One region of the Alishewanella sp. HH-ZS genome, then DNA from elsewhere that is predicted to be linked to it. Evidence: predicted binding sites of a transcription regulator. Region 1 holds the regulator's gene; each other region holds the start of a gene.

Evidence for each region. Region 1 encodes FNR, which switches genes on or off when oxygen is low (the NO sensors DNR and NnrR bind a similar motif). Its sites were predicted from a motif close to TTGATCTAGATCAA; they were not measured.
Region 2: a site for FNR is predicted at 1,320-1,333, ahead of apt (adenine phosphoribosyltransferase). Genes of this name have one in related genera too.
Region 3: a site for FNR is predicted at 2,313-2,326, ahead of A9165_RS01610 (nitrate reductase subunit alpha). Genes of this name have one in related genera too.

What each region holds. Positions count from the first base shown of each region.
Region 1 is NZ_LZEJ01000007.1:73,682-78,146, forward strand. Features, by position in the region: gene A9165_RS04370 (glucosaminidase domain-containing protein) at 1-631, shown strand, start outside; gene ttcA (tRNA 2-thiocytidine(32) synthetase TtcA) at 707-1,624, opposite strand; gene uspE (universal stress protein UspE) at 1,702-2,634, opposite strand; gene fnr (fumarate/nitrate reduction transcriptional regulator Fnr) at 2,741-3,445, opposite strand; gene A9165_RS04390 (sulfite exporter TauE/SafE family protein) at 3,482-4,156, opposite strand; gene ccoS (cbb3-type cytochrome oxidase assembly protein CcoS) at 4,146-4,322, opposite strand; gene A9165_RS04400 (heavy metal translocating P-type ATPase) at 4,319-4,465, opposite strand, start outside.
Region 2 is NZ_LZEJ01000016.1:22,718-27,182, reverse strand. Features, by position in the region: gene A9165_RS08110 (TonB-dependent siderophore receptor) at 1-1,198, shown strand, start outside; gene apt (adenine phosphoribosyltransferase) at 1,546-2,094, shown strand; gene dnaX (DNA polymerase III subunit gamma/tau) at 2,136-4,340, shown strand; gene A9165_RS08095 (YbaB/EbfC family nucleoid-associated protein) at 4,424-4,465, shown strand, end outside.
Region 3 is NZ_LZEJ01000002.1:85,682-90,146, forward strand. Features, by position in the region: gene A9165_RS01600 (MFS transporter) at 1-235, shown strand, start outside; gene A9165_RS01605 (ATP-binding protein) at 287-2,068, opposite strand; gene A9165_RS01610 (nitrate reductase subunit alpha) at 2,411-4,465, shown strand, end outside.

The DNA.
Region 1 (4,465 bases):
CGACATTAACCGCAAAAAACAGGCCTTTTTTGATTACCTGCGGCCACATGTAAAACGCGAGAACCAGCGTTTACTCTGGTTGCGCGAGCAGCTATTAGATATTGCGGAAAAGAAGCAGAAAAACCTGCGTATCTCGCTGGAAGAATACGCTTTTTTATACAGCCTGTATGAAGAGTTTAAACTGGATGTGGCCGAAACCGATCCCCAGGCGTTGCAGGAGCTGTTAAAGCGGGTGGATATTCTGCCGGAAAGTCTGGTGTTGATGCAGGCTGCCAATGAATCAGCCTGGGGTACCAGCCGCTTTGCGGTCGAGGGTTATAATTTCTTTGGGCAATGGTGTTTCCGGGAGGGCTGTGGCCTGATCCCACAAAATCGTGCCGAAGATCAGTTTCATGAAGTTGCCCGCTTCGATAGCCCGGCGGCCAGTATCCGTAGTTACTTCTACAACCTGAATACCTTTCATACTTATGAGAAGCTGCGGCATATCCGGGCTGAGCACCGCGCTGAGAATAAGCCGCTGCGTGGTGAAGCCCTGGCGCACGGTTTAAGCGCGTATTCTGAACGCGGTCATGAGTATATTGAAGAAATCACTGCCATGATCCGTTTTAATCGCCGTCTGCTGGAAGAGTAAGCAAGCTAGAATTAAAAAGCCCGGTTTTAACCAGGCTTTTCTAAAGCAAAATACTTAAGGTAGATTGCGGCTAAACTAGCTTAGTTCTACCGTCTGATGCACGCTCAGCTCTTCATCATCCTGCTCAAAACCTACCGGCACTGATGGTACGGCCGGTTTATCAAAGGCAGTATCACCATCGCCGTTTAACGGGCTGTCTTTGCTGATGGCTTTAAAATCGAACAAACTGTTATCGGCCAGATGCGAAGGTATAATATTTTGCATCGCCTGGAACATGGTTTCAATGCGGCCGGGGAAGCGCTTATCCCAATCCTGCAGCATTTCTTTTACCACCTGCCGCTGTAAACCATCCTGTGAGCCACAGAGGTTGCAGGGGATGATGGGGAAGCCTTTCGCCACTGAGTATTTTTCAATATCTTTTTCTTTGCAGTAGGCCAGTGGCCGGATCACGATATGTTCACCATTGTCGCTGATCAGCTTGGGCGGCATCGACTTCATCTTGCCGCCGTAGAACATATTTAAAAACAAGGTTTCCAGCATATCATCGCGATGATGACCCAGCGCAATCTTGGTCGCGCCCAGCTCCTTTGCCGTACGATATAAAATACCGCGGCGCAGCCGTGAGCACAGTGAGCAGGTGGTTTTACCTTCCGGGATCTTCTCTTTGACGATCGAGTAGGTGTCTTCAGTAACAATTTTAAAATCGACGCCGATGCTGCTTAAATATTCCGGTAACACTTGCGCCGGGAAGCCGGGTTGTTTCTGATCCAGGTTAACTGCAACGATGCTGAAATTCACCGGCGCAGATTGCTGCAGATTAAGCAGGATATCTAACAGCGTATAGGAGTCTTTGCCGCCGGATAAACAGACCATGATCTTGTCACCTTCGCTGATCATGCCAAAATCAGCAATGGCCTGGCCGACATTACGGCGCAGCCGTTTATGCAGCTTGTTCAGATTATATTGGGCTTTCGCTTGTGCCGCGTGAGACATCATTAACTACCAGACAGAAAAAAGGCGCACATTATACCCAAGGGTGCGCCTGTTCAAAAGAGGCAGAGGCTGGAAGGCTAGGATTTCTCCAGCGGACAGACAAAATTGGCCGGTTTTAAGGCCAGCACATCACAATCCAGACGGTCAATCACATGCTCAGCGGTATTACCGATAATGGCCGCCGATAAGCCGGTGCGGCCGATAGTGCCAATTAATACCATCTCGGCATCAAGCTGCCGTGCCAATTTCGGGATCACATCTTCCGGCATCCCTTCCAGCACATGACATTGCTCTGCCGGGATCTGATGTTCGGCTGCCAGTTGCTTCACGGCATCCTTATGATGTCGCTGCATGGTGCTGTTATATTCCTGCGGATTAAATTCCGGGATCTCGATGGCGATATTAACCGGAGTACCGGGGTAGGCATTCACCAGATGCACCCTGGCATTTAGCATGGCAGCCATTTGTTTAGCTTTATCAATCACCCTGTTATTCAGGGATTTATGATGCTCCTGCTCACTGCCGGCATTAACAGCGGCGATAATATTACCTTGCGCCGGCCAGGCATGCTCTTTTACCAGCAGCACCGGGCAGGGGCATTTGCGCAAAATATGCCAGTCAGTTGGGGTGAAAATCATCGATTTCAGCACATCGTGGTCATGGGTGCCTTTGATCACCAGATCAAAGTTATGCTCCAGCACAGCTTTGACGACGGCTTCGAACGGTCTGTTATGCCAGACCACCTGAATACTGATCTCCAGTCCTTGCGCCTGAGCCTGCTGCAGTAAGCCACTGACCCAGATTTCGCGATCTTTAATCACCGCCTGCTTCATTGCTTCGCGTTCGTCACCGGATAGCATGGTGGTCATCTCATAGGAGAATTCGTATACCGATAAAAACGCGGTCAGTTTACCGCCTTGTTTGCGGCTTAGCTCCAGGGCGCGGTCGAGGGCTTTCTGTTGTTCAGTCGTGGGATCTAATACCACTAAAACATTGTTATAAATCGACATAATGACTCCGGTTACCAGGTTGATGCACGCAATCTGTTAGATTAAGTGTAGTCAACATAACCGGAGTTGGTAGGCTGGCCTTTGTGTTAAATCAACAAAATACCGATTAACACTGACCGGCGAGGTTACTTAAGGCAGGGGCATCTAAAATGGTTATCAGTTTGCCATCCACTTCGATGATCTGATCTTTATGTAATTTACTCAGCAGCCTGCTAATGGTTTCAACGGTTAAACCCAGGTAATTGCCGATATCACTGCGGGTCATGGTCAGGCGGAAGGCTTTGGAGGAAAAACCACGGTTACCGTAGCGCGAGGCCAGATGGTTTAAAAAGGTGGCCAGTTTTTGTTCGGCAGTTTTGCGGTTTAACAGCAACAACATCTGCTGATCAGCCTGGATATCCTGACTCATCAGCCGCATCATCTGCTGCCGTAACTTGGGTAGCTGGTCCAGTAACATTTCCAGGTTGTTAAAGGGGATCTCGCAAATCATGCCGGTTTCCAGCGCTTCGGCGTAGCTCATATGCTGCTGGGTATTAATCGCATCAAAACCGATAATATCGCCGGGTAAATGGAAGCCGGTAATTTGCTGCTCACCTTGCTCGGTCAGGGTAAAGGTTTTAAAGGAACCGGTGCGTACCGCATACAGTGCTTTCAGGGCGGTGCCGCTTTCAAACAGGATATCGCCTTTATGTAACGGTCGTTTGCGCTGAATAATGTCATCCAGCTTGGTCATTTCCTGATCGTTGAGTGAAAACGGCAGGCACAACTGACTAAAACCACAATCCTGACAATTAATCGCCGAGCGTTGCATCGAATAAACCCTGAATTCCCTAATATAGTAGCTAGCTTAAAAAACTAACCTCTGCAAAGCAAGCCATATCGTATAAATGCCGTAGATAGCCAGTATAGCGGCGGTGCTATAGCGAAACCACAAGGCGCTTTTCAGCTGGCGCAGTAGCTGTGCGGCGCCACCAACGGCCAGGATCGCCGGCAAGGTGCCCAAGCCAAAGCTCAGCATCAGCAGGGCACCATGAAAAGGGCTGCCGCTGGCCAGACTCCAGCTAAGGGTCGAATAGACCAGACCGCAGGGCAAAAAGCCCCACAGCAGGCCATACCGATAGGCTTTCGTCGCTGAGTCAAGTGGTAACAGCGCCTTGGTATAGGGCTGGACGCGCTGCCAGAGCTTTTGACCAAGTCGTTCCAACTGCGTCAGGCCAAACCAGAGCCGGGCGATATAGAGTGCCATAGCAACCAGTAAGACGCCTGCCAGCAAGCGTAACCAGAGCATGGAGGCGCCAGCCAGCTGCATTGCGGTCAGACCAAAGTAGCCGACCAGGGCACCAAACAGGCTGTAGGTGGTTAAGCGGCCGGCACTGAGAAGCAGAGGGTAAGTATAACCTGAGTGGCGGCGCTCAGCCGGCACGCTAAGTTGCAAGGCACTGGCAATGCCGCCGCACATTACCAGACAGTGACTGCTGCCCAGCAGGCCGATCAGCAGCGCGGCCAGATAATCAGGGCTCATCTTTGTTCGCGGATGGTTTTGGCTTATCGTCCTCGTCAAACAGGATGCTCAGCCCTTCTTTTTCCAGATCTTCAAACTGTTTCGAGCGCACCGCCCAGAAGAAAATCCAGATCCCCATTGCGACAAAGAAGATGGCTATCGGGATAAGTACGTAAATGATGCTCATTTCTTTAGTAACCTCAATGAATTCGATACCACCAATAACGAGCTGAACGACATACCGATCACTGCAATATAGGGCGAGACAAAACCAGCTACGGCCAGCGGAATAATAATCAAATTATAACCGACAGACCATCCGAGATTTTG
Region 2 (4,465 bases), on a different contig from region 1:
TGGTAGTGCTAATACCAAAGCCGTTTATGGCGAAGTCTTTATTCCATTACTGCGAGATATGCCGTTTGTAGAAAGCTTCGATTTGACCGCTTCTACCCGTTGGACTGATGTCTCTACCTATGGTAGCGATAATACTTATAAAGTATCGGCTAACTGGGTTATCGGTCACGGCTTCCAGCTGCGTGCTTCACGTGGTTCATCTTTCCGTGCCCCGGCACTGTTTGAACTGTATCTGCAAAACCAAACAGGTTTCCTGAACCAGAGCGGTAACGATCCATGTTTGAACTGGTCTGGTCGTCTGGCTGAAGGTACGCTTGATCCACGCGTAGCGGCCAACTGTCAGGCTGGCGGTGTACCAGATACCTATGTAACAGCAGGTAGTTCAATGACCTCTGTTACCGGTGGTGGTGCAGGCCTGTTAGAGGCAGAAACTTCAGTTTCTAAAGGTATTGGTCTGGTGTGGAAGAGCCCGGAAAGCACTTACGGTTTCTCTGCAGATTACTATGATGTCGTGATCAACGGTCAGGTTAACAACATCGGTGGTGGTACTGTTATTGGTCTGTGTTACCGTTCAGAGAACTTCCCGAACGATCCATTCTGTAATCAGTTTACCCGTCGCACTGGTGTAAACGGTGACTGGGGTATTGCCGAAGTACGTGGTGGTTATGTTAACGTATCACAGCAAAATGTTCGTGGTGCGGACTTTATGGCCACCTACGAAGATGACTTCGCTTTCGGTCGTCTGCGTCTGCGTTTAGACCATACCGTACAGTTAGAGCGTTCATTTAAGCAGTTCCCGGATAGTATCCCATCTACTTATGTGGGTGATATTGGTGAACCTAAGCATGTTGGTACCTTATCAGCGACCTTAAGTCGTGATGGCTGGCGTTATACCTGGAATACCCGTTATGTTGCTGCAACGGACGATTACAAGTATTTCGCTAACGGCAACCGCACCACTTACCGTGGTCAGGCATCAACTTTCGTTGCTGATACTCCGACTTATATCCTGCACTCGGCATCTGTTCAGACAGATTTCCAAGGCTTCGATGTAACCTTCGGTATTGCCAACCTGTTTGATAAAGAGCCACCAAATGCATCACCGTCAGCAGTTCGTACTGCAGGTAATGCCGTATTGTACTCTCAGTACGATTTCTACGGCCGCAGAGCCTTCCTGAACCTGTCTTATAACTTCTAATTGTTATAAGCTGATGTTCAGCAGCTAATAAGCCCCGGCGTTATGCCGGGGCTTTTCTTTGTGCTGAATTAGCGTTGTTGCTTTTCAAAACAGTCGAAATTCATTACCATAGGCGCCGGTTTTGATGTAGATCAACTTGTAGGCGGTAAAGCAGTATGGCTGATGAAAACTTTAAAGACAGCTTCAACCTGAAGCAGTTAATATTATTTGTTATTTGTTTCGCTGGCCTGTTATGTTTGGCCCCAATTGTCCGCTGGTTTCAGTTACTATCTTAAAAGTAACGCTACGCCGGGTATTAGCCGCCACCGAGGCGGCTTTTTTGTCTGTATTGATTTAAGGGTTTATGCATGGACTACCAACAGCTTGCAACCGAACTAAAGGCCGTGATTAAAACGGTAGAAAATTATCCCAAACCGGGCATTACCTTTCGCGATGTCACCAGCCTGATGCAGGATGGCCCCAGTTTTAAAAAGGTAATTGATGCTTTCGTCACCCGGTATCAGGCTGCCGGTATTACGAAAATTATCGGTACTGAGTCGCGCGGTTTTATTTTTGGTGCCCCGCTGGCGTATGCGCTGGGTGTGGCCTTTGTGCCGGTACGCAAGCCTGGTAAGTTACCGCGGGAGCGTATTTCTCAGGCGTATTCGCTGGAGTACGGCGAAGATGCGCTGGAACTGCATGCTGATGCTATCGTCGCTGGCGACAAAGTATTGCTGGTCGATGACTTGCTGGCTACCGGTGGCACCATCGATGCTACTGTGCAGCTGGTACGGCGCCTGGGTGGTACTGTGACTGATGCCGCCTTTGTTATTGCCTTGCCTGAGCTTGGTGGCGTAGCACGCTTGGAAAAGCTGGGCTTAAGCCTGTGTAGTTTGGTTGAGTATCACGGCGAATAGCGGTAGGCTAGCGCTACATTATAGCGATACAGGATGCCGGCATGAGTTATCAGGTTCTGGCCAGAAAATGGCGGCCGCGCCAGTTTAGTGAGCTGGTTGGCCAGCAGCATGTAAAAACCGCGCTGGCGAATGCCCTTAGCAGTGCACGTTTGCACCATGCCTATTTATTTACCGGCACCCGGGGTGTCGGTAAAACCACCATTGCCCGAATCTTTGCCAAAAGTCTGAACTGTGAAACCGGCATTACCGCTACCCCTTGTGGCCAGTGTAGTACCTGTCTAGAGATTGATGCCGGCAACTATGTTGATTTGATGGAAATTGATGCCGCATCCCGCACTAAGGTCGAAGATACCCGCGACTTGCTGGATAATGTGCAATACGCACCCAGCCGCGGCCGTTATAAAGTCTATCTGATTGACGAAGTGCATATGCTGTCACGTCACAGCTTTAATGCCTTATTAAAAACGCTGGAAGAGCCGCCACCACACGTTAAGTTTTTACTTGCCACGACGGATCCACAAAAGCTGCCGGTGACGGTACTGTCACGTTGTTTGCAGTTTAGTTTAAAGGCGCTCACCGTCGCGCAAATTCAGCAGCATCTGGCGGCGGTTCTGAGTGCCGAGCAATTACCCTTTGATGAGTCTGCGCTGCAATTGTTAGCCAAGGCGGCCAAAGGCAGCCTGCGCGATTCGTTAAGTCTGACCGATCAGGCTATTGCGCTCGGTAACGGTGAGGTCAGGTTGCAGCCGGTGCGGGAGATGTTGGGGCTGTTAGATACTAGCTGGGCAGTGCAGTTACTGCAAAGCCTGCTCACGGCCGATTTAGCAGCACTGCAACACAGTTTACAGCAGCTGTTAAGCCAGCAGGCGGATTATCTGCAAGTGCTGGACGATGTGTTAAGCCTGTTGCATCTGACCGCTCTGAGTCAGTTACAGCCGGCCTTGGCTGAGCACAGTGATTATCCGGATGCGGTGCGCCAGTTTGCCGCCAGCCAAAGCCCGGAAGCCATCCAACTGTATTATCAATTGCTGTTAAGTGGCAAAAAAGATCTGCCTTACGCGCCTGACCCAGCGATAGGCCTGGAAATGGCGCTGTTACGCACCCTGGCTTTTGTGCCGGCGGCGCAAGGTGGTCAGCCGCCAGTGCTAAGCGAAAATAAGGCATTGAGCCCACAGCGCCGCGCTACTGAGTCGTCTGTGGTGACAACGGTCGCGCCAACGCCGGTTCAGCCGGCACCGCCCACAGCCGCTGAGCCCCTAACCAGTGTGATGCCGGCTGATACCAACCCAGCAACACCACTTCAGCCGCAGCCTGCTGCAGTGATTGCTGAGACAGCGACAGCTGTCAGTGCAGATGACGCCCCTACAGCAGCGACCTCCGCAATTGATCCGGTTACCGCCCGCATAATGGCCAGACGTGGTGTAGTGGTACCTGGTACTCTGGCAGCACAGGAGACTGCGGCAAAAAAGTCTGAGCGCCAGGCGGCGCCGGAGTCCAACCCAATCACGGATACCGCTGCCGGCAGTGCCGCAACTCAGGCCAGTAGCCAGCTGGCAGCTGTGCTAAAGCCACGACAGCCACAGCAGCACGCACAGCCTGAGCCAGATAATTGGCTACCATCTAATGTTGAGTATGCGGCACCGGTTGAGGTTAATGCACGCGCTGACTTGCGTTTTGCTGAGGGCAGTGAGTCGCAGCAGGCAGCTTATTACGCACGGCAAGATGAGCAAGCGGATGCACAATTTGCCGACGATGCCGATACACAAGCCGCACTTAGCGAGGGCTGGTGGCAGGCACAGCATTTTGACAGCTTGCCAGCAGCCGATAGTGATGTGCTGGATGAGCAACGTTTTTCTATCCGTTTTGCGGCCCAGGTCGACGCCTGGGCGCGGCTGATTGAACAGCTGGAGCTGGGAGGACTGCTGCGGCTTTATTTGCTGAATAGTGCACTTAGTCAGCAGGAGCAACAGGTGTTGCTGACGGTGGCCCGGCATCAGCAACATCTGGATAACCCGACGTTTCGTAGTAAAGTGTATCAGGCGATAGCGCCGGTATTTGCGCCGGGTTTTCAACTTGATATTCAGTATCAGGAAGAGGTGCCGACGTCACCGCTGGCGATCCAGCAGCGGATTGAGCAGGAGCGCAAGGACTATGTCAGCCGTTTATTACAGCAGGATCCGCATATTCAGGCGATCCAGCTGCGTTTTGCCGCTGAGCTGCAACTGGACACCCTAGAGGTGAATTAACCTTGTAATTTGGACGCTGAGTCATTATCTTGTCGCCAACTTTGGCAGATTAACTTTAGCAAATTAACAAGAGAGAGCTGATTATGTTTAAAGGCGGTATGGGCAATATGCTCAAACAAGCACAG
Region 3 (4,465 bases), on a different contig from region 1:
AACCTTTAAAACCATTGCCGTGGTGTTTCCAAAAGAACAAGCCGGGCCGGTGCTGGGCTGGACCTCTGCCGTCGCCGCCTACGGTGCTTTCTATATTCCACAGGTATTTGGTGAGCAGATCAAAGCCGCAACCCCAGAATATGCGATGATCGGCTTTGCCATCTTCTATGCGCTGTGTCTGGTATTAAACTGGTTCTTCTACCTGCGGAAAAGCGGCGAGTTTTATAACCCTTAAGCTTGTCTGCGAGCATGCAAGGCGCAGCCCTCAACAGGGCTGCGCTTTTTTTCAGGCTGTTTTCGGTTGCTGCAGGTATTCCGGTAAGAAGCGGAAGTATACCCCAGTGCCGCCCTCTGACCGGCGTCGGATACTGATCTCGCCGGCCAGATGTTTGCTTCGTTCCTGAATAATGGCTAAACCATAATGATTAAGTTTTTCGGCTTTATCCGGGATCCCGACACCATCATCCTCCACCGCCAGTAAAATATACTTTTGCCCATCCTGCTGCAGGCTAATGGTCAGGTTCTGCCCCTGACTGTGGTGCACCGCATTCTGGCTGGCTTCGCGGATAATCTGCAGTAAATGAATTTCTTCATGCGGCGCCAGCGGCACATTCGCCAGCTGATAATCCAACCGGATCTGTAAGCCCGACTGTTCGCTTAACTGGCTGACGGTGGTCTGCAGCGCACTGAGCAAGCCAGCTCCATCGACTTTCAGACGGAAAGTGGTTAACAGCTCGCGTAACTGCCGGTAAGCGGCATCGAGGCCACTTTTCAGCTCTGCTGACACATCCTGCATCACCAGACGGTCATCCTTGTTAATGGCTTTATTGAGCCGGGTCACCTGAATTTTCAGATAGGACAAGGCCTGCGCCAGTGAATCATGTAACTCGCGCGCTATGACCGTACGCTCCTGCATCAGCGCCAACCGCCGCACCTGCTCCTCTTCTGATTTTAAACTCAGCGCCAAAGCCAGTTGATCGGCAATGGCCATCACCAGCTGTTGTTGCCATAACAACATCTTCTCTGAGGCGTTCAGCCGTACGACCAGAACGCCATATTTATGTCTCTCCCGCTGCAACACAAAGTTGTGCACCTGACACTGCTGCCGGCTCAATGTCTCAGTTAAACAGTCGCCACAGTTTTCAGCCACACAGGGATCCGCCAGGCTATCGGCATGAATTTGCAGGTAAGGTTGATTTCCTTGCTCAGTAAACAGACAGAGCTCGATATCTGCCAGGCCGGTAATACTGCGCAGTTGGCTGATGATCTCGGAAAAGTCCTGATACTCTGAGGTATGTTCGCTGATCCGCTGCGCGGTGTTATATAGAAATTTCAGGGTCGTATTGGTTTGGGTCAGCTCTGCCGTTTGCTCTTCCACCCGCTTTTCCAGATTGCCGTACATATAACCAATGGCCGTATTCATCTTATTAAAGCTGGTGGCTAACATCCCGAGCTCATCCTGATGCTGCGGCGTGATACGGTGAGTAAAGTCGCCCTGCGCAATACGCCGGGCACCGCGGATCAACTCTTTTAACGGCTCCTCCACCATCACCTTCAGCCAATACATGACGATGATCGACAGCAAGATGGTGGCCATCACCGCAATAACCTGCACCGAGCGAAATGCCTTAACCTTTTGCTCTGCATCCTGCTGGATCACCAGCACCAGCTCATCCAACAATCTGACCTGCTCGGCCAAGCCGGCTTCCAATTCGGCTGGAGGGACGGCGCCAGACTCCAGCGCAGGCGCCAACTGTTGCCAGTGCTGAAAAGCACTCTGGTATTTTTGCAGAATGTCTGGCTGATGCAAAAAACGCTGAAAAACGGGATGCTGCCAACTGCTGGCAAATTGCTCATTGGCTCTTTGCAGTTTAGTGACGTCCTGTTGCAGCGTTAACCAGGCCAGGCGATAGCTTTGCATCCGCAGCGAGCCGGCAACATTAACTGCATGCGCATCGCTGTCAGCCTTATCCGACAACCAATACGACACCATCATCGTTGATAATGCCAACGTCACGATACAGGCCAGAGCGATATTGATCCGGGTAACAATTGAAAAGGTGCGCATCTGAAACTCCCACTACTGTCTGTTCTAAGCTTAACCCGCCAGCGCCTTTCCTGCAGAAAAATCCGCTTACCAAATCTACGGGGATACTTGGGCTACCCCCTTTTTCCCAGCCAGAGTACACCTTCAGACAAAGTGAGTAGACGCCTGCAGCCAAGGCCTGCATTTTCAAGCATTTAGCCAATTAGCGCACTACCACCTTTGGGGTATTTTTCTTAATTTTCAGCAATTTAGCAGCATGGCAACCTTGATCTGAATCAAGCAGAATTGAGTGGTAGTTTCTATAGTGTGCTTACTGAAAAAGCAAAAACCTCTGTTCATGCAGGACAGGACCAGGAGTCAAGTATGAGTCATCTGTTAGATAAACTGCGGTTTTTTAAAACCCGCAAAACCCCCTTCGCCAATGGCCACGGGGTGACCACCAATGAGGACCGGACCTGGGAGCAAGGCTACCGGCAACGCTGGCAGCACGATAAGGTGGTACGTTCCACGCACGGTGTAAACTGTACCGGCTCTTGTAGTTGGAAAATCTATGTCAAAGACGGCCTGGTCACCTGGGAAACCCAGCAAACCGACTATCCGCGTACCCGTCCGGATCTGCCAAACCATGAACCCCGTGGCTGTCCGCGTGGCGCCAGCTATTCCTGGTATATCTACAGTGCCAACCGGCTGAAATATCCGAAAGTGCGGCAGCAACTGATGAAGCTGTGGCGTGAAGCCCGGGTGCAGCATAAAGATCCGGTGAAAGCCTGGGAATCAATCGTCAGCGATCCACTAAAAGCCAAAAGCTACAAAGAACGCCGCGGTTTGGGTGGCTTTGTCCGTGCCAGTTGGGATGAGGTGAACGAGCTGATTGCCGCTTCTAACGTTTACACCACTAAAACCTATGGCCCGGATCGGGTAACCGGTTTCTCGCCTATTCCGGCTATGTCGATGGTGTCCTACGCCGCCGGTGCCCGTTATCTGTCGCTGATTGGCGGTAACTGTTTAAGCTTTTACGACTGGTACTGCGACTTACCCCCGGCCTCACCGCAAATTTGGGGCGAGCAAACCGACGTACCAGAATCCGCCGACTGGTATAACTCGAACTACATTATCGTTTGGGGCTCGAATGTGCCGCAAACCCGGACCCCGGATGCGCACTTCTTAACTGAAGTTCGCTACAAGGGTACCAAGACCTGTGTTATCACCTCGGACTACTCGGAAGCCTCGAAATTTGGTGATACCTGGCTGCATCCACGTCAGGGTACTGACGCGGCACTGGCCATGGCCTTTGGCCATGTGATTTTAAAAGAATTCCACGTCAACAACCCCAGTGCTTACTTTACCGACTATGTACGCCGTACTACCGATATGCCGATGTTGGTCATGTTGGACAAAATCGTCGGGAACGATTTTGGACGCGGGAGCAACGCGACGGCGGCCGGCGCAGCCGGTGAGCCCCAGGGAGGGGGCGAACAAGAACAGAACGGCTTCTATACCACCGGCCGCTTCCTGCGCGCGGCCGATCTGGTCAATAACCTGGGTGAAGACAATAACCCGGATTGGAAAACCATTGCTGTTAACAAAGATGGTCGCCTGACCAGCCCGAATGGTGCCATTGGTTATCGTTGGGGCCAGGCCGGCAAATGGAACCTGGAGCAAAAAGACAAAGACGGTGAGCTGGAGCTGCAGCTGAGTTTAAAAGACAACCGCGACGAGCTGGTGGATGTTGGCTTCCCGTATTTTGGTGGTGCACCACACGAGTACCAATACTTCCAGCATACCGATCATGCTGATGTACAAATGCGCAAAATTCCTGCTAAACGCGTCGAGCTGGCCAGTGGCGGTACCGCGCTGGTCGCTACCGTATTTGACCTGATGCTGGCGCAATATGGTGTGGATAATGGTATTGGTGATGAAAGCCGGGCGAAATCCTATACCGATAACGTGCCTTACACCCCGGGCTGGCAAGAAGCCATTACCGGCGTGAAGCCGGATGATGTGATTCGGGTCGCGCGTGAGTTTGCCCGTAATGCCGATAAAACCCGAGGCCGCTCCATGGTCATCGTCGGCGCCGCGCTGAACCACTGGTACCACATGGATATGAACTACCGAGGCCTGATCAATATGCTGATGATGTGTGGCTGTATCGGTCAAAGTGGTGGCGGCTGGGCGCACTATGTCGGTCAGGAAAAACTACGGCCACAAACCGGCTGGACCCCACTGGCCTTTGCGCTGGATTGGCAACGGCCACCACGCCATATGAACGGTACCTCGTTCTTCTACAATCATTCCAGCCAATGGCGTTACGAAAAGCTGGATATGACGGAAGTCATTTCGCCACTGGCCAATAAAGACAAATGGTCTGGCAGTATTGTCGACTATAACAGCCGCGCCGAACGCATGGGCTGGTTACCT